2 regions of the Cellulosimicrobium sp. SL-1 genome follow, and region 1 is predicted to be linked to the other one. Evidence: riboswitches for the same ligand, from Rfam matches in the RefSeq annotation. Region 1 holds a riboswitch; the other holds the start of a gene.
What was found. A riboswitch is a leader RNA that binds a small molecule or an ion and turns the genes downstream of it on or off. The one in region 1 is predicted to bind S-adenosylmethionine.

Region 1 (8,811 bases):
GACCCCGCGCTGCTCGACGCCCTGCGCGCCCAGTACGGCCTCGACCGGCCCGTGCTCGTGCAGTACGCCGACGCGCTGTGGCACGCGCTGCGGCTCGACTTCGGGACGTCGTACGCGTCCGGGGCGCCCGCGACGCAGCTCGTGCTCCAGGCGCTCCCGGAGACGCTCCGGCTCACGGCCGCGGCGCTCGTCCTCGCCGTCGTGGCGGGCGCCGGCATCGCGATCGCGAGCACGTTCCCGCGCGCGGCCTGGCTGCGCCACGCGCTCGCGTCGCTCCCTCCGCTCGGCGTCGCCCTGCCGCCGTTCTGGCTGGGCCTCCTCCTGCTGCAGTGGTTCTCCTTCCAGCTCCCGCTGTTCCCCGCGATCGGCAACCAGGGCGCGATCAGCCTCGTGCTGCCGGCGTTCACGCTCGCCGTGCCGGCGAGCGCCGCGCTCGCCCAGGTGCTCGCGCGGAGCCTGCGCGGGACGCTCGGCGAGCCGTACGTGGAGACGGCGCGCGCCAAGGGCGCGAGCCGCGCGCGCGTGCACTTCGGCCACGCGCTGCGCAACGCCGCGATCCCCGCGCTGACCGTGCTGGGGGTCGTCGTGGGCGGGCTGCTCGGCGGCACGGTCGTCACCGAGACGGTGTTCTCGCGCGCGGGCCTGGGACGGCTCACGGTGACGTCGGTGGACGCGCAGGACATCCCCGTGGTGCAGGCGGTCGTCGTCCTCTCGGCGCTCGTGTTCGTGGTCGTCACCCTCGCGGTCGACCTGCTCTACCCCCTGCTCGACCCCCGGATCGACGCACGACAGAAGGCGGTGGCCGCATGAGCACCAGGCCGGGAGTGCGCATCGTGCTCCGGGACGAGGCCCGGGTCGCGGACCGTGCCGCGGTGGCGGACGTGCCGCCGTCGGGCGCGCTCGCCCCCGACGCCCCGCCCGTCGACGCGCCCGAGGGACGCACGCCCGCGGAGATCGAGGTCGAGGACCGTGAGGACGCGCGCGCGATCCTCCGGCACGGCCGCGTGCGGACCCGGGGCACGGCGGGCCGGTGGCGGCGCGGGGCGCGGTACGCCGTCCGGCGTCCCGGGCTGGTCGTCGCCGTGCTCGTCGTCCTGCTCGTCACGGCGTGGGCGGTCGTCCCGCAGGTCTTCACGGCGTACGACCCGCTGACGGGCGTGCCCGCGGACCGGCTGCAGCCGCCGTCGGGCGCGCACCTGTTCGGCACCGACCACCTGGGGCGGGACGTGTACGCGCGCGTCGTCCACGGCGCGTCGGCCTCGCTCGGCGCGACCGTCGTCGCGGTCGCGGTCGGGCTCGTCGCCGGGTCGCTGCTCGGCCTGCTCGCGGGGTTCGTGCGCGGGTGGGTGGACGACGTCGTCGGCCGGTTCGTCGACGTGCTGCTCGCGATCCCCAGCATCCTGCTCTCGCTCGCGATCATCACGGCGCTCGGGTTCGGGACGGTCAAGGTCGCGATCGCCGTCGGCATCACGAGCGTCGCGACGTTCGCGCGCGTCATGCGGGCCGAGGTCCTGCGCACCTCGACGTCGGTGTACGTCGAGGCGGCCCGCGCGTCGGGGGTGCGCTGGTACGGCGTGCTGGGGCGCCACGTGCTGCCCAACTCGACGGGACCGGTGCTCGCGCTCGGCGCGCTCGAGCTCGGCACGGCCGTGCTCGCCATCTCGGCCCTGAGCTTCCTCGGCTACGGGACGCCGCCGCCCGCGCCGGAGTGGGGGTCGCTCGTCTCGGGCGGGCGCGACTACCTGGCCACCGCGTGGTGGCTCACGACCATGCCGGGCCTCGTGATCGTCGCCGTCGTGCTGTCGGCGAACCGCATCGCGCGGGCCCTGGAACGGACCGGAGGGGACGCATGACCGCCACGACGCCGACCACCCAGGAGCGTCCCGGCCCGACGTCGGGCGAGGCGCCCGCGCTCGAGATCCGCGGTCTGGAGGTCGCCTACCGCACGCGCGACGGCGGCTCGTACGCGGCCGTGCGCGGCGTCGACCTCACGGTCGGGGCGGGCGAGGTCGTCGCGCTCGTGGGCGAGTCCGGGTCGGGCAAGAGCACGACGGCGCACGCGGCCCTGCACCTGCTCGCGCGCGGGGGCGAGGTGACGGCAGGGACCATCCGCCTCGGCGGCCGCGACGTCGGACGGCTCTCCGAGAAGGAGTGGCAGCAGGTGCGGGGCCGCGACGTCGGGCTCGTGCCGCAGGACCCGACGGTCTCGCTCAACCCCGTCACGCGCGTGGGCGACCAGGTCGCGGAGGTGCTCGTCATCCACGGGCTCGCGCGGCGCAAGGAGGCGCGCGAGCGTGCGGTCGAGCTGCTGCGCCAGGCCGGGATCGACGACCCGGAGGCCCGCGCGCGGCAGTTCCCGTCGCAGCTCTCCGGCGGGATGCGCCAGCGCGTGCTCATCGCGATCGCCGTCGCGGCCCGGCCGCGCCTCGTCGTCGCGGACGAGCCCACGAGCGCGCTCGACGTGACGGTCCAGCGCCGCATCCTCGACCACCTCGACGGACTCGTGCGCGACCTCGGCACCGCCGTCCTGCTCATCACGCACGACCTCGGCGTCGCGGCGGACCGCGCCGACCGGATCGTCGTTCTCGAGCACGGGGTCGTCGTCGAGGAGGGCACCGCCGAGCAGGTGCTGCACGACCCACGCCACCCGTACACCCAGCAGCTCATCGCGGCGGCGCCGAGCCTCGCGAGCTCGCGCCTCGTCGCAGGCGGCACCCCGGAGACGGCGCCGAACGACGGCGTCGTCCCGCGCGCCGACGCGAGCCGCGCCGCGGTCGCGAGCCGCGCCGTCGGTCAGGGGATCGCGGTGCCCGACGCCGCCGGCCCGGACACCGCGGGTACGCCCGTCCTCGCGGTGCGGGACCTGCGCAAGGAGTTCACGCTGCCGCGCGGGTCGGCGCACCGGACGCTCGTCGCGGTGGACGGCGTGAGCCTCGCGGTCGGGCGCGGCGAGACGTACGCGCTCGTGGGGGAGTCGGGGTCGGGCAAGAGCACGACGGCGCGCCTCGCCCTCCGGCTCGAGCGGCCCACCGCGGGCACGGTGGAGTTCGCCGGCGAGGACATCACGACGGCGCGCGGCGAGCGGCTGCGGTCGCTGCGCCGCGGCTTCCAGGTGGTCTACCAGTCCCCGTACGCGTCGCTCGACCCGCGGTTCACCGTCGAGCAGATCGTCACCGAGCCGCTCCGGGCGTACCGGGTCGGGTCGCCGTCCGAGCGCGCCGACCGGGCGCGTGCGCTCGTCGAGGACGTCGCGCTCCCGCCCGACGTGCTCCGCCGGGGGCCGCGCGAGCTCTCGGGCGGGCAGCGCCAGCGCGTCGCCATCGCGCGGGCGCTCGCCCTGAACCCGGCGCTCGTCGTGCTCGACGAGCCCGTCTCGGCGCTCGACGTGTCCGTGCAGGCGCAGATCCTCGAGCTGCTCGTGCGGCTCCAGGCGGAGCACGGGCTCGCGTACCTGTTCATCTCGCACGACCTGGCGGTCGTGCGGCAGGTGTCCGACCACGTCGGCGTCATGCACCGCGGGCGCGTCGTCGAGCAGGGGGCGGCCGAGCAGATCCTGCTCGACCCGCAGGAGGAGTACACGCGTGAGCTCGTCGCGGCCATCCCCGGCCGCCGCGCGCTCCAGGGGCGCACGGCGAGGTAGAACGGCCCGTCGCGAGGTAGCACACGGCGTGCTCTACCTCGCGACGGGCCGTTCTACCTCGCGGGGGCCGGACGGGTCAGGCCTCGCGGTTCTCCGAGGAGAGGAACCAGGCCTGCTTCTCCAGGTCCGCGATGATCTCGTGCAGGATGTCGGCGCTCGTCGGGTCCTCGGCGTCGACGTCGTCGTGCACGGCACGGACGACCTCGACCGTCTGCGCGATGCGCTCGACGACCGCGTCGACCGTGTCGCCGACCGACACGAGGCCCGCCGGGTACGGCGAGAGGTCCGTCGTCGTCGCGACGGTCTCGGTGCGGCCGTCGGGCACGACCTGGAGCGCGCGCATGCGCTCGGCGACGGTGTCGCTGTGCTCGCGCGCGGCGTCCACGACGTCGTCGAGCTGGAGGTGCAGGTCGCGGAACCCGCGGCCCGTGACGTTCCAGTGGGCCTGCTTGCCCTGGACGTGCAGGTCGACGAGCGCGACGAGCACGCGCTGCAGGTGGGCGCGGAGCTTCTCCGACGCCTCGAAGCGGGCCGTCGTGCGGTGGATGGTGGGTGCGGACATGGTGCTCCTCGCTCTCTCGGGGGTCGCCCGGAATCGTGCGGCGGTCACCCGGCTTCCGTCGGTGCCGTTCACTTGAACGATTCCAGACTAGGTGGCATTCCGCGCGTCCGCCAGCAAGGAGAGGCGTGCCTGACCTGCGGCGGGACGCGTCGCGCCGCCTGGTGCGTCACGTCCTCTCGCCAGGTGAGAGGACGGCGTCCGCCCTTGCCCCGGGCGCCGCGCGGTGGTCCGCTGGGCCCATGACCGACACCTCCCGGACCCCCGCCCCCGGCACCCTCCCGTCGCGCACGCTCGGCACCGGCGAGGCGGCGCTCGCCGTCTCCGCCGTCGGGTTCGGCGGCATGTCCGTCACCGACGCCTACGGCCCCGCGGACGCCGCGGAGGCGGAGGCCGTGCTGCGCCGCGCGCTCGAGCTCGGCGTGACCCTCTTCGACACGGCCGACGTCTACGGCCACGGTCGCAACGAGGAGCTGTTCGGCCGGGTCCTCGGGCCGCACCGGGACGAGATCGTCCTCGCGTCGAAGTTCGGGCTCCCGCCCGCGGGCGGCCACCCCGACGGGCGTCCGGTCGACGGCCGCCCCGAGTACGTCCGTGCCGCGGTCGACGCGAGCCTGCGCCGCCTCGGCACCGACCGCCTCGACCTGTACTACCTGCACCGGGTCGACCCCCAGGTGCCGATCGAGGACACGGTCGGCGCGCTCGCCGGTCTCGTGGAGGCCGGGAAGGTGCGCGGCATCGGTCTCTCGGAGCCGTCCGCCGCGACCGTGCGCCGCGCGCACGCCGTGCACCCCGTGACGGCCGTGCAGAGCGAGTACTCGCTGTGGACGCGCGACCCGGAGGACGAGGTGCTGCCGACGCTGCGCGAGCTCGGGGTCGGCTTCGTGCCCTTCTCGCCGCTCGGCCGGGGCATCCTCACCGGGACGGTGAACGCCACCGACGGCTTCGCTGAGGACGACGTGCGCCGCGCCCACGCCCGGTACGCCGGCGAGGCGTTCGAGCACAACCGCGGCCTCGTGCGCTCCCTGGAGCAGCTCGCCGCGGAGCACGGCGTCACGACGGCGCAGCTCGCGCTCGCGTGGCTCCTCGCGCAGGGCGACGACGTCGTCCCGATCCCGGGGACGAAGCGCGTCGCGTACCTGGAGCAGAACGTCGCGGCAGCCACGGTCGCGCTCACGCCGGACGACGTCGCGACGATCGGCGCGGCGATCCCGCGCGCGGCCGTCCAGGGGGTGCGGCACCCGCAGCCGGACCTCCTCGACGGCTGACCGCCGCGGGGGCCGGGCGGCGAGGACGTGGGCCGTCCACCCTGCCCAGCGGGGCCGGGGAGACCTAGACTGGAGAGGTCCTGTGGGTCTCCCCGCGCAGAGGTCGGCTCCGATGTCGTGGCTGCTCATGATCTGGTGCGCGACGGCGTGCACGGCCGCCGCCGCGTGGTGGGTGCTGCGCCGGGCCGGGCGGCCTCCGAGCCACCGGACGGGCGGGCGCCGTCGTGCCGCCGCGGCCCCGGACCCGCTCACGACGCTCGCGCTCCAGGTGCGGCTCACCGCGCTCGCCGCGGAGCTCCGGCGCATCGAGGCCGACCCGGACGTCTACGCGCGCGCCCACCACTACCTCGCGGTCCAGGGCGCCTACGACGCGCTGCTGCGCGAGGCCTGTCGGCTCACGGGGCTCCCGGTCGCGGACGCGCCCCTGCGCGCGGGCTTCCGCACCGGCGACGACGAGCGGTTCCGCGAGGAGCTCGAGCTCAGCGCGCGCGGCTGGAGCTGGTGACGGACCACCCGTGAGGGGCGGCACGGGACGGGCGAGGGGCCCGACGGCGGGACCTCCGCCGTCGGGCCCCTCGCCCGTCCGTGTGCTCAGAGCGCGGAGTGGTCGCCGATCCGGTGGTAGGTGCGGTCGTGGTAGACGAGCGGCGACGCCGCCGCCTCCCGCGACGCCCTGGGCGCGGCGCCGACGCTCGACGCGAGCGCGCGCAGCGAGACGAGGTAGGAGTCGCCCACCGGGGTGCGCTGGACGACCCGCCCGCGCACCCACGACAGCGCGCCGTCGATCACGGGCTCGCCCGTCGGCAGGCGCGACCAGCCGCCGTCCGCGAACCGGTCGATGCCGCTCGTCGCGAACCGGGCCGAGACGTCGTCCTGGTGGTCCGCGAGGAAGCTCACGGTCAGCGTGCGCGCCGTCGAGACCGCGGGCCACGACGACGACGTGGACGCGAGCGAGAACGCGAGCAGCGGGGGCGCGGCCGAGACGGAGATGACCGACGTCGCGGTGAAGCCGACGAGGCGGTCGCCGTGCTCGAGCGCGACGACGGCGACGCCCGCGGGGTGGCCGCGGAACACGGCCTTGTACTCGTCGGGGGAGAGCTGGGGCTCGTCCTGCTCGGCCAGGAGGGCCTCCAGGTGGGTGAGCTCGGCGGTCATCGGGCCACCCCCGCGAACGCGTCGGCGACGGCTGCGTCGGTGCGGGCCGACGGGCGGTCCTCCGCCGGGGGGAGCTGCGCCGTGGCGCGGCGCAGGGCGTCGCCCGCGCGCGCGAGCCACGCGTCCACGACCGGTCCCAGGTCCGCGAGCTGCGGCTCGGTGACCGTGAGCGACCGGGTCGGGACGACGGCGCCGAGCTCGACGAGCACGGGTCGCAGGTGCACCTCCCCGACGAGCGCGTGCGCCGGGTTCCCGGACACGACGAGCGGAACCACGACGACGCCCGCGAGCCCGTCGGGGCCGTAGAGGTCGAGGAAGGCCTTGAGCAGCCCGGTGTACGACGCCTTGTAGACCGGCGTCGCCACGACGGCGACGGTCGCCCGGGCGAGCTGCTCACGGGCGGCGTCGGCCGCCGGATGGTCGGCGGCGAGCACCTCGCCGGCGAGCGACGCCAGGTCGACCGTGGCGACGTCGTCCGCGCCGAGAAGGTCGGCGACGCGGCGCGCGACCGTCTCGGCGGCGCCGAGCGTGCGCGAGCCGGGCCGCGGGTTGCCCGAGACGGCGAGCACCGTCGGGTGGGTGGGGTGGTGGGTCATGTGCACCTCGCAGTAGTCGTCGATCACGCTTGCCGTGCGGGCCGTCCTCGCCGGTGGCGGGGCAGGCCGGGCCCGGCCTGGTCATCTCCCGGAGCACCCCGCCGTGACAGGGGGTTGCCGGCCAGCGAGCCGGGGCTTGGCGCTGGCGCTCGTGACCTGGGGACGGGTATAGCAACCGCCCCGAGAAACTGCACCGGATCGGTAGGGTTTCTCAGTGGGTGGACGGATGTGTCGTCGTCGGCGACTCCTGTGCCGCCCCGTGCGGTCGCTCCTGCCCTGCGGCCGCCCGTCCCGGTGCGCGCGGAGTGAGACGGTGTGACGGGAGCTTCTGGCACAGGCGTACCGTCAGCAGGAGTTCCGCCCGCGTCAGACGAGGAGTACCCATGGACAGCCGACTGCAGTCCGTCTACGACGAGGTCCTGCGTCGCAACCCCGGCGAGGCCGAGTTCCACCAGGCCGTGCGCGAGGTCTTCGACTCGCTCGGCCCCGTGCTGCGCAAGCACCCGCGCTACGTCGAGGCCGCCGTCCTCGAGCGCGTGTGCGAGCCGGAGCGCCAGATCATCTTCCGGGTCCCGTGGGTGGACGACACCGGGCGCGTGCAGATCAACCGCGGCTTCCGCGTCGAGTTCAACTCCGCGCTCGGCCCGTACAAGGGCGGCCTGCGGTTCCACCCGTCGGTCTACCTGGGCATCGTGAAGTTCCTCGGCTTCGAGCAGATCTTCAAGAACTCGCTCACGGGCATGCCCATCGGCGGCGGCAAGGGCGGCTCCGACTTCGACCCGCGCGGGCGGTCTGACGGCGAGGTCATGCGGTTCTGCCAGTCGTTCATGACGGAGCTCTACCGGCACATCGGCGAGAACACGGACGTCCCCGCGGGCGACATCGGCGTGGGCGGCCGCGAGATCGGCTACCTCTTCGGGCAGTACAAGCGCATCACCAACCGGTACGAGTCCGGCGTCCTCACGGGCAAGGGCATCTCGTGGGGCGGCTCGCTCGTCCGCACGGAGGCCACGGGCTACGGCACGGTCCTCTTCGCGCAGAACATGCTGGAGACGCGCGGGCAGGGGCTCGACGGGCGCCGCGTCGTCGTCTCGGGCTCGGGCAACGTCGCGATCTACGCGACGGCCAAGGCGCAGCAGCTCGGCGCGAACGTGGTCGCGTTCTCCGACTCGTCGGGGTACGTCGTCGACGAGGCCGGGGTCGACCTCGAGCTCCTGCGCCAGATCAAGGAGGTCGAGCGCGGGCGCGTCGCCGACTACGCCGCGCGCCGCCCCGGGGCCCGCGTCGTCACCGACGGGTCCATCTGGGACGTGCCGTGCGACGTCGCGCTCCCGTGCGCGACGCAGAACGAGCTCGACGAGGCGGCGGCCAAGCAGCTCGTCGCGAACGGCGTCGTCGCGGTCGCGGAGGGCGCCAACATGCCCACGACGCCGAGCGCCGTCGCGCTGCTCCAGGAGGCGGGCGTGCTCTTCGCGCCGGGCAAGGCCGCGAACGCGGGCGGCGTCGCGACGTCGGCCCTCGAGATGCAGCAGAACGCGTCGCGCGACGCGTGGTCCTTCGAGTACACGGAGGACCGTCTCGCGCAGATCATGG
Region 2 (8,811 bases), on a different contig from region 1:
GTCCGCGCGGCGCAGCGGCAGGAGCTCGCGCAGCGCGGGCTCGTCGACCTGGACGATCCCGATGCCGGCGGCCTCGAGGTCCGCGATCTCGTCGCGCAGCGCGAGGCCCACCTGGTTCGCCGTGTCGCCGAGAGGCTGGTCGTCGCGCACGAACGACCACGCGAGGATCGTCACGGGCCCGGTGAGCATGCCCTTGACGGGCTTCTCGGTGAGCGACGCCGTGTACGCGGACCACTCGACCGTGATCGGCGCGGGCCGCGTCACGTCGCCCCACAGGATCGGCGGGCGCACGCAGCGCGACCCGTACGACTGCACCCAGCCGTTCGCCGTGACCGCGAACCCGTCGAGGTGCTCCGCGAAGTACTGCACCATGTCGTTGCGCTCGGGCTCGCCGTGCACGAGGACGTCGAGGCCCAGCTCCTCCTGGATCGCGACGACGCGCGCGATCTCCTCACGCATCGCGGTCGTGTAGTCCGCGTCCGACAGCTCGCCCTTCGTCCACAGCGCGCGGGCGCGGCGGATCTCCGGCGTCTGCGGGAACGAGCCGATCGTCGTCGTGGGCAGCGGCGGCAGGTTCAGGCGCTCCTGCTGCGCGGCCGCACGCTCGGCGTAGTCACCGCGCGCGAAGTCCGCGTCGGTCAGCGCGGCCGCACGCTCGCGCACCGCGGGCACGACGACGCCGCTCGCCTCCGCGCGCGACGCCACCGCCGCGCGGGACGCCTCGATCTCCTCCGCGACGGCGTCGCGACCCTCGGTCAGCGCGCGGGCGAGCGTCGCGACCTCGCCGACCTTCTGGTCCGCGAACGCGAGCCAGTCGCGCAGGCGCGGGTCGAGCGTCGTGCCCGACGCCGTGCCGGGCTCGGCGAACGTCTCGTCCTCGACGTCGTGCGGCACGTGCAGCAGCGACGTCGACGTGCCGACGGCGACCGCGCCCGCACCGAGGCTGCGCGCGGCGGTCAGCGTGTCGAGCTTTGCCGAGAGGTCGGCGCGCCACACGTTGTGCCCGTCGATCGCGCCGACGACGAGCGTCTTCGTCAGGAGGTCGTCGTAGGGCGAGTCCGGAAGGTCCGCACGGACGGCGTCGATCGCGATCGCTTCGACGTCCGTGCCCGCGAGGGTCGCCAGGAAGTCGAAGGTCGCGCCGTCGCCGTCCGGCGACGTCTCCAGCCCGCCGAACGGCGTGGCGACGAGGATCGCGGGCCGCGCGTCCTGCGCCGAACCAGGGGTTGCCGCCGGGTTTGCGGACGAGGCCGCCGAAGACCCCGGGCTCGGCACCGGGCGGAGGTCGGTCGCGAGGGCGCGGTACGCGGACCCCACGGCGGCGGCGAGCTCGGTGAACGGCACGTCGACCGAGTCGGTGACGAGGATCGGCTCGTCGAGCTGGACCCACGGCGCCCCCGCCGCGGCGAGCGCGCGCAGCAGGTCGGCGTAGGCGGCGACGACGTCGTCGAGGCGGTCGAGCGGCGAGTACCCGGCGGGCGCGTCGTCCGCGGCCTTGGACAGCGCGAGGAACGTCACCGGCCCGACGACGACGGGCCGCGTCACGACGCCGGCGTCCTTCGCCTCGACGAACTCGCGCACGACGCGGTCGTCGACGAAGCGGATCGGGGTGTCCGGGCCGATCTCGGGGACCAGGTAGTGGTAGTTCGTGTCGAACCACTTGGTCATCTCGAGCGGGGCGTCGTCCCCCTGGCCGCGCGCCACGGTGAAGTAGCCCGCGAGGTCGAGGCGACCGGCGTCGTCGGTCAGCGACGCGAACCGCGACGGGACCGCCCCGAGGGAGGCGGCGACGTCGAGCACCTGGTCGTAGAAGGAGAACGAGCCGGGGACGGACGCGTCGTCGGCGCCGAGGCCGAGGTCGACGAGCCGGCGGACGGTCGCGAGGCGCAGCTCGCGGGCCGTGGCCTCGAGCTCCTCGGCCGAGGTCTTGCCGGCCCAGAACGCCTCGACGGCCTTCTTCAGCTCGCGGCGGCGGCCGATGCGCGGGTAGCCGAGCACGGTGCCGGCGGGGAAGCCGACCGGGTTCTGGGTAGGGGAGGGTACGGAAGTGGCCATGATCGAAACCTCTTGCTGGTCCGGAGGACCGGTCAGACGGGCGCGCCGTGCGTGGCGGCGCTCGTCGTGGGCAGGGAGGTGCCGGTGACCCACGGCCCGCTGGCCAGGTCCGGGACGAGCGGGGCGGCGGCGGCGCTGGCGCCGCCCCCGGTCCCGACCGACCCGCCGCCGAGGTGGACACCCTCGAGCAGGTCAAGAGCGGCGCGGTGCTTGTTGAACGTGTACACGTGCAGACCGGGCGTGCCCGCGTCGAGGACGCGCTGCGCGAGGTCGACCGAGTACGCGATCCCGTAGGCGTGCTGCGCCTCCGGGTCGGGCAGGGCGTCGAGCGCGTCCAGCAGGTGCTGGGGTGCGCGCACGCCCGTGAGCTCCTCGACGCGACGGAGCCGCGCGGGCTCCGTCGTGGGCAGCAGCCCGGCGAGGATGGGGATCGTCACGCCGGCCGCGCGGGCCTCGGCGACGAAGTCGGTGTACGACGACGCGTCGTAGAAGAGCTGCGTGATCGCGAAGCTCGCGCCGGCCTGCTGCTTCTGCCAGAGGCGGCGCACCTCCTGGGTGCGCGTCGTGCCGGCGGCGGGGTTGCCGTCGCAGAACGTCGCGACGGCGATCGTCAGCGGCCGGGCCGCGCCGCGCAGCGCGACGGCCGGGTCGGACGCGCAGCGCGACGCCTCGACCTCGCGCAGCAGGGCGACGAGCTCGGTCGACGACCGGACGCCGTCGGGCGCGGGCTGCCAGTCCGGCTGGTCGCGCGGCGGGTCGCCCCGCAGCGCGAGGAAGCTCCGCACGCCCTCGTCGAGGAAGTCGGTGATGACCGACTCGACGTCCTCGCGCGACGCCCCGACGCACGTGAGGTGCGCGATCGGCAGCACGGGCGTGCCCTGGAGCAGGCGTCCGACGACCTGGCGCGCGGTCGCGCGGTCGGTGCCCGCGGCGCCGTACGTCACGGACACGAAGTCGGGGTGCGTCGCGACGAGACGGCGTGCCGTCTCCCAGAACTTCGGGGCCGCGTCCGGTCGGCGCGGGGGCATGAGCTCGAACGACACCGTCGGCCGAGGACGGCCCGGACGGTGCGCGAAGGATGCCTCTGAGGTCATGCGTCACTCCATCGACCCTGGCGTTAGCACCTTTGTCCTCGGGAGGCTTCCGTCGGCGGGTTGCTGCGGTGTCGTCGAGCCAGGACTCTCGACCGCTCTGGATGGTTGCCACGATCCTACGACCCATCCGACATGCGGTCGAGAGTGCCCGCCAGGTGAGATGCGGAGGGTCGTCGGAGCTCCCGGTGCGACGAGTCTCAGGCCCGACGGCGCTCGGGCACGTGCAGGCGGCGGAGGAACCGGTCGGTGCGCAGCGGCGGGCCGCGCCGGTCGAGGAGCGACACGACGACGACGGTCGCCGTCGCGAGCGGGATGGTCCAGGCGGCGGGCTGGGCGAGCAGGGCGCGCACGACGCCGGGGACGCCGTCGGCCGTGTCGCCGGACGGGCTCCCGTACCCCGCGGCGACGAGCGCGGACGACGCGAGCAGCGCCGTCGCGCACAGGACGGCGCCCACGACCATGCCCGCCACCGCGCCGCGCGCGGTGAGGCCGCGCCACCACACGCCGAGCAGGATCACGGGGGACAGGGCCGACGCCGCGAAGACGAACACCGTCCCGACGCTCGTCACGAGGCCCTGCGGGATGGTGACGAGCGCGAACGCGAGCGGGATGAGCGTGCACGCGACCGCCGACCAGCGGAAGGACCGCACGGTGCCGCCGAACAGGTCCTGGCTCACGACGCCCGCCAGCGCGACCACGAGCCCCGACGACGTCCCGAGGAACGCGGCGAACGCCCCGGCGACGACGAGCGCGGCGAGGAGCTCGCCGCCGAGCCCGGGCACGAGGCGGGTCGGCAGCGCGAGGACGACGGTGTCCGCCACCCCGGGCGCCGCGAGGTCGGGCGCGACGACCCGCGCCACGAGCCCGAGCGTGCTCGACACCATGTAGAACACGCTGATCATGATGAGCACGACGACGGTCGTGCGGCGGGCCGAGCCGCCGTCGGGCGAGGTGTAGAAGCGCACGAGGACGTGCGGCAGGCCGGTCGTGCCGAGCAGGAGGGCGAGCAGGAGCGAGACGGTGGCGTACGCGTCGAGGCCGCCCGGCCCGGCCTCGTGGGGGAACACGGCGGCGGGGTCGAACGTGACGACGGCGCCGCCGGGCTCGAACGCCCCGCCGAGCGCCATGAGCACGAAGACGAGCGGCACCGCGAGCGCGGTGAGCTTGACCCAGAACTGGAACGCCTGGACGAACGTGATGGAGCGCATCCCGCCCGCGGCGACGACGGCGCTCACCACGACCGCGATCCCCACCGAGCCGACCCACGGCGGCACCGCGGCCACGCTCGTGATGACGAGCGCCGCCCCGTGGAGCTGCGGCACCACGTAGAGCCACCCGATGACGAGCACGAGCACGCTCGTCACGCGGCGCGCGACCACGGAGTCGAGCCGGGCGTGCACGAAGTCGGGGATCGTGTACGCGCCGCTGCGCCGCAGGGGGCCCGCGACGAACAGCAGGACGAGCAGGTAGCCCGCCGCGTACCCCACGGGGAACCAGAACGCCTCCGCGCCGGACAGCAGCACGAGGCCGGAGAGCCCGAGGAACGTGCCCGCGGACAGGTACTCGCCGCTGATCGCCGACGCGTTCCAGACCGGCCGCACGGTGCGCGACGCGACGAAGAAGTCGCTCGTGGTGCGCGAGATCCGCAGGCCGTAGAACCCGATGAGCCCGGTCGCGAGCAGGAGCAGCGCGATCGCGACGAGGGGCAGCGCGCTCGTCACGGCGCACCGCCGTCGTCGGGGCCGGGCTCGTCGGGCGCGCCCGCGCCCTCGGCGAGCGCGCGGTACCGGCGCTCGTTGCGCGCCGCCGCGACCGCGAACACGACCGCGAACGCGACGATCACCGGGTAGAAGCCGTACGCGTGCACGAGCCACGGCAGCGGCACGCCGAGCAGCACGACGCCGTCCAGCGCGGGCACGCCGCTCATCGTCACCGTGAGCAGCGTGACGACCGCGAGGAACGACGCCACGCACGCCAGCCCGAGCCGGAGCTGGGCCCGCACGAGCCCCCGCGTGTAGGCGGTCGCGGCGTCGTCCGGCTCACCGGTCCGTGCCGTGCCCGACGGCGCCCCGCCCTCCGGGACGGCGCCCTCACCGGGGCCGGGGCGAGGGCCGGGGCGCGCCGCGGGGAGGTCGGTGGACCGGACGCGCACGCGCGCGTCACGACGCGGGTCGGTGCCCGTCACGGCGCGCCCCGGTGCGGCCCGAGGAGCGCCTCGCGCACGGCGGGCACCATGCGGCGGCTCACCGGGACCTCGTGCCCGGCGACGACGAGCGCGGGCTGCGCCCCGCCGAACCGCGCCGCCGTCACGGCCGCGCGGTCCACGAGGTACGACCGGTGCACGCGCAGGAACCCCGCGGGCGCCCACCGCTCCTCGAGATCGGAGAGCGGCTCGCGCACGAGGAACTGCTCGGTGTCCGTCACGAGCCGGGAGTAGTCGCCCTGCGCCTGCACCCACCGCACCGCGCTGCGCCGGACGAGGCGCGTCGTCGTGCCGACCGTCACGACGAGCGTCTCGTCGGCCGGGGCAGCACCTCCCGCCGGGTCGCCGGCAACCGGCGGGGGAGCGGCGGCGCTCGCGGACGGTGCCGCCGCGTCGGTCGCGGGGGCGCGCCCCGCCGCGGTGCGCTCCGCGACCCGTTCGACGACGCGGTCGACGGCGCGCGTGAGCCGCTCGCGCCGCACGGGCTTGAGCACGTAGTCGACGGCCTCGACGTCGAACGCCTCCAGCGCGCGCGCCTCGTCGGCGGTGACGAACACGACCGCCGGGCGGTCGGCGAACCGCGAGAGCGCGCGGGCGAGGTCGAGGCCGGTCAGCCCCGGCATGTGGATGTCGAGGAACGCCGCGTCCACCGTGCGCGACGAGAGCTCGCGCAGCGCCTCGGAGCCGTTCGCGACCCCGCGCACGGTGCGCACGCGCGGGTCCCGGCGGAGCAGGGCCACGAGCTCGTCGAGCACGGGCCGCTCGTCGTCGGCGACGAGCACGTCCAGCCCGACGGCGTCGCCCGCCCCGCCGGGGAGACCGCCGGCCGGAGCCGGGTCCGGTGTGGTCACGGCACGCTCACCTCCGTCTCGTGCAGCGGCTGCGACCGCGGGACGCGCAGCCGCACGAGCGTGCCCGAGCCGGGCGCGGTCTCGATGTCGAGCGCGTGGTCGTCGCCGTAGAGCTGGCGCACGCGGGTGTCGACGTTGCGCAGGCCCACGTGCGTCGTGTCGCGCGACGTGAGGAGCTCGCGCACGACGGCCGGGTCCATGCCGACGCCGTCGTCCTCGACCGTGATCTCCGTCTGGGTGCCCTCGTCGCGCGCGGTGATGACGATCGTGCCGCCGTGCTCGCGCGGCTCCAGGCCGTGGCGCACCGCGTTCTCGACGAGGGGCTGCACGGAGAGGAAGGGGATGACGGCCGTCAGCGACTCCGGCGCGATCTGCAGGGTGACGGCGAGGCGCTCGCCGAACCGGGCGCGCTCGAGCTCGACGTAGGAGTGGATCGAGCGCAGCTCGTCGGCGAGGGTCGTGAAGTCGCCGCGCCCGCGGAACGAGTAGCGCGTGAAGTCGGCGAAGTCGAGCACGAGGTCGCGCGCCCGCTCGGGGTCGGTGCTGATGAACGACGCGATGGCGCCGAGCGCGTTGTAGACGAAGTGCGGGCTGATCTGTGCGCGCAACGCGCGGAGCTCGGCTTGCGCGAGCGCCGTGCGCGACGCCTCCAGCTCGGCGAGCTCGAGCTGCGCCGCGCACCACTGCGCCACCTCGCCCGTCGCGCGCACGAGCGGCGGCCGCACGGTGTCGGCGAACGCGACGACGACACCGGCGACGCGCCCGCCCGCGACGACGGGCGCCCCGACGGCGTCCTCGACGTCGCCGCTCTCGACGTGGCGCCGCCCCGTGGCGAGGACGCGCTCGGCGACGCGCCGCGCGTCGGGCTCGAGCGTCGAGCTCCCGTCGAGGGCGACCGCCCCGTCCGCCGTGACGACGGCGAGCGCGTCGGCGCCGAGGAGCTGGCGCAGGGAGCGGGCCGCGCGGCCGACGTCGTCGCCGTCGAGCCCGTCGCGCAGGTGCGTCGCGGCGCGCGACGCGAGGTGGAGGGTGCGGAACGTCGCCCGGTCGGAGTCGCTCCCGAGCTCGCGCGACCCGCGCGCGAGCCGCCAGGCGAGCACGAGCCCGAGGGTGAGCAGGACGCCCACGACGAGACCGGCGGCGGCGCCGGCGAACACGGGCCCGGACATGCAGTGATCGTATCCAGCGCGGCGTCACCCGCCCCGGTGGGCAGGTAAGGTTAGGCGACCCTATCCCACGACGGAGGAACCCTCCTGTGCCGATCTCCCGGACCACGTCGAGCCCGCGCGTGCGCCGCAGCGTCACCACCACCGCCCTCGTGCTCGCCGCGACCCTCCTCGCGGCGTGCTCGTCCGACCCCGAGCCCGCGGCGACCGGTGCGCCGGCGCCGGACGACACCGCGGCGGGGTACGCCGTCGAGCACGCGCGGGGGACCGCCGAGCTCGACGCGGCGCCGCAGCGCGTCGTGACGCTCGAGCCCGTCGAGACGGACACCGCCGTCGCGCTCGGAGTCGTCCCCGTGGGCGCCGCCGTGCTGAGCGTCGAGGCGGGCGTGCCCGCGTACCTCGGCGAGGAGGCGCAGGCGATCGAGGTCGTCGGGACCGTCCCCGAGCCGAACCTCGAGGCCATCGCGGCGCTCGAGCCGGACCTCATCCTCGGCACGGAGTCGCGCCACTCCGACCTGTACGACCAGCTCGCGAGCGTCGCGCCGACCGTCTTCATGGCGACCCAGACCGACCCGTGGCAGGAGAACGTGCTGCTCGTCGGCCGCGCGCTCGGCCGCGAGGCGGACGCCCAGGCCCTGCTCGACGCCTACGACGCGCGGTGCGCCCAGCTCCAGGAGGACTACGGCGTCTCCGGCACGGCGCAGCTCCTGCGCCCGCGCGACGGCATCGTGTCCGCGTACGGGCCGCGGTCGTTCGCGGGCAGCACGCTCGAGTGCGTCGGGTTCACGACGCCGGAGCAGGAGTGGGGCGAGGACATCTCCGTGGACCTGTCCCCGGAGCGCGTGACCGAGGCCGCCGCCGACCTCGTGCTCGTCTCGGCCGCCGACCCCGACGACGCGTCCGCGGTGCCCGCGGAGATCCCGCTCAACGCCGCGTCGTTCCCCGACGTGCGCGTCGTGGACCAGTCCTCCTGGATCAGCGGCGTCGGGCCGCTCGGCGGGCAGGCCGTGCTCGACGACGTCGAGCGCTTCCTGAAGGACCGTGCCGGCTCCTGACGCCGGGTGCCGGTTCCACCGGTCGCCCAACGTGCTCTTCCCGACGACGGTCGCGCGCGTGCACGACGTCGGCCCGCGCCTCGTGCGCGTGACGCTCGCCGGTCCGGACCTCGCCGGGTGCGCCGACGTCGGGCTCGACCAGCGCGTGAAGATCCTGCTCCCGGGGCCGGGCGCGGACCGCCTCGCGCGCCGGGCGCGCCTCGCGGACGAGAGCACGTGGCGCCGTGAGTGGTCCGCGCTCGACGACGACGAGCGCCCCGTCATGCGCTCGTACACGCCCGTGGCCGTGCGGTCGGAGGCCGCCGAGGTCGACCTCGACCTGTACCTGCACGAGCCCGCGGGCCCGGCGAGCGCCTGGGCGCGGCGGGCGGCGGCCGGGGACCGCGT

Region 2: linked by a shared signal. The riboswitch ahead of GWJ10_RS03565 (methylenetetrahydrofolate reductase) and the one ahead of GWJ10_RS06135 (NAD(P)H-dependent oxidoreductase) in region 1 are both predicted to bind S-adenosylmethionine.

The regions. Positions count from the first base shown of each region.
Region 1 is NZ_JAACJC010000003.1:289,798-298,608, reverse strand. It holds gene GWJ10_RS06170 (ABC transporter permease) at 1-810, shown strand, start outside; gene GWJ10_RS06165 (ABC transporter permease) at 807-1,853, shown strand; gene GWJ10_RS06160 (ABC transporter ATP-binding protein) at 1,850-3,640, shown strand; gene GWJ10_RS06155 (DNA starvation/stationary phase protection protein) at 3,717-4,202, opposite strand; gene GWJ10_RS06150 (aldo/keto reductase) at 4,442-5,467, shown strand; gene GWJ10_RS06145 (hypothetical protein) at 5,580-5,972, shown strand; gene GWJ10_RS06140 (flavin reductase family protein) at 6,059-6,622, opposite strand; gene GWJ10_RS06135 (NAD(P)H-dependent oxidoreductase) at 6,619-7,218, opposite strand; SAM riboswitch class IV at 7,273-7,375, opposite strand; gene gdhA (NADP-specific glutamate dehydrogenase) at 7,602-8,811, shown strand, end outside.
Region 2 is NZ_JAACJC010000002.1:200,466-209,276, reverse strand. It holds gene metE (5-methyltetrahydropteroyltriglutamate--homocysteine S-methyltransferase) at 1-2,055, opposite strand, end outside; gene GWJ10_RS03565 (methylenetetrahydrofolate reductase) at 2,088-3,149, opposite strand; SAM riboswitch class I at 3,155-3,257, opposite strand; gene GWJ10_RS03560 (cation acetate symporter) at 3,347-4,870, opposite strand; gene GWJ10_RS03555 (heavy metal transporter) at 4,867-5,334, opposite strand; gene GWJ10_RS03550 (LytTR family DNA-binding domain-containing protein) at 5,331-6,140, opposite strand; gene GWJ10_RS03545 (histidine kinase) at 6,200-7,372, opposite strand; gene GWJ10_RS03540 (iron-siderophore ABC transporter substrate-binding protein) at 7,459-8,424, shown strand; gene GWJ10_RS03535 (siderophore-interacting protein) at 8,411-8,811, shown strand, end outside.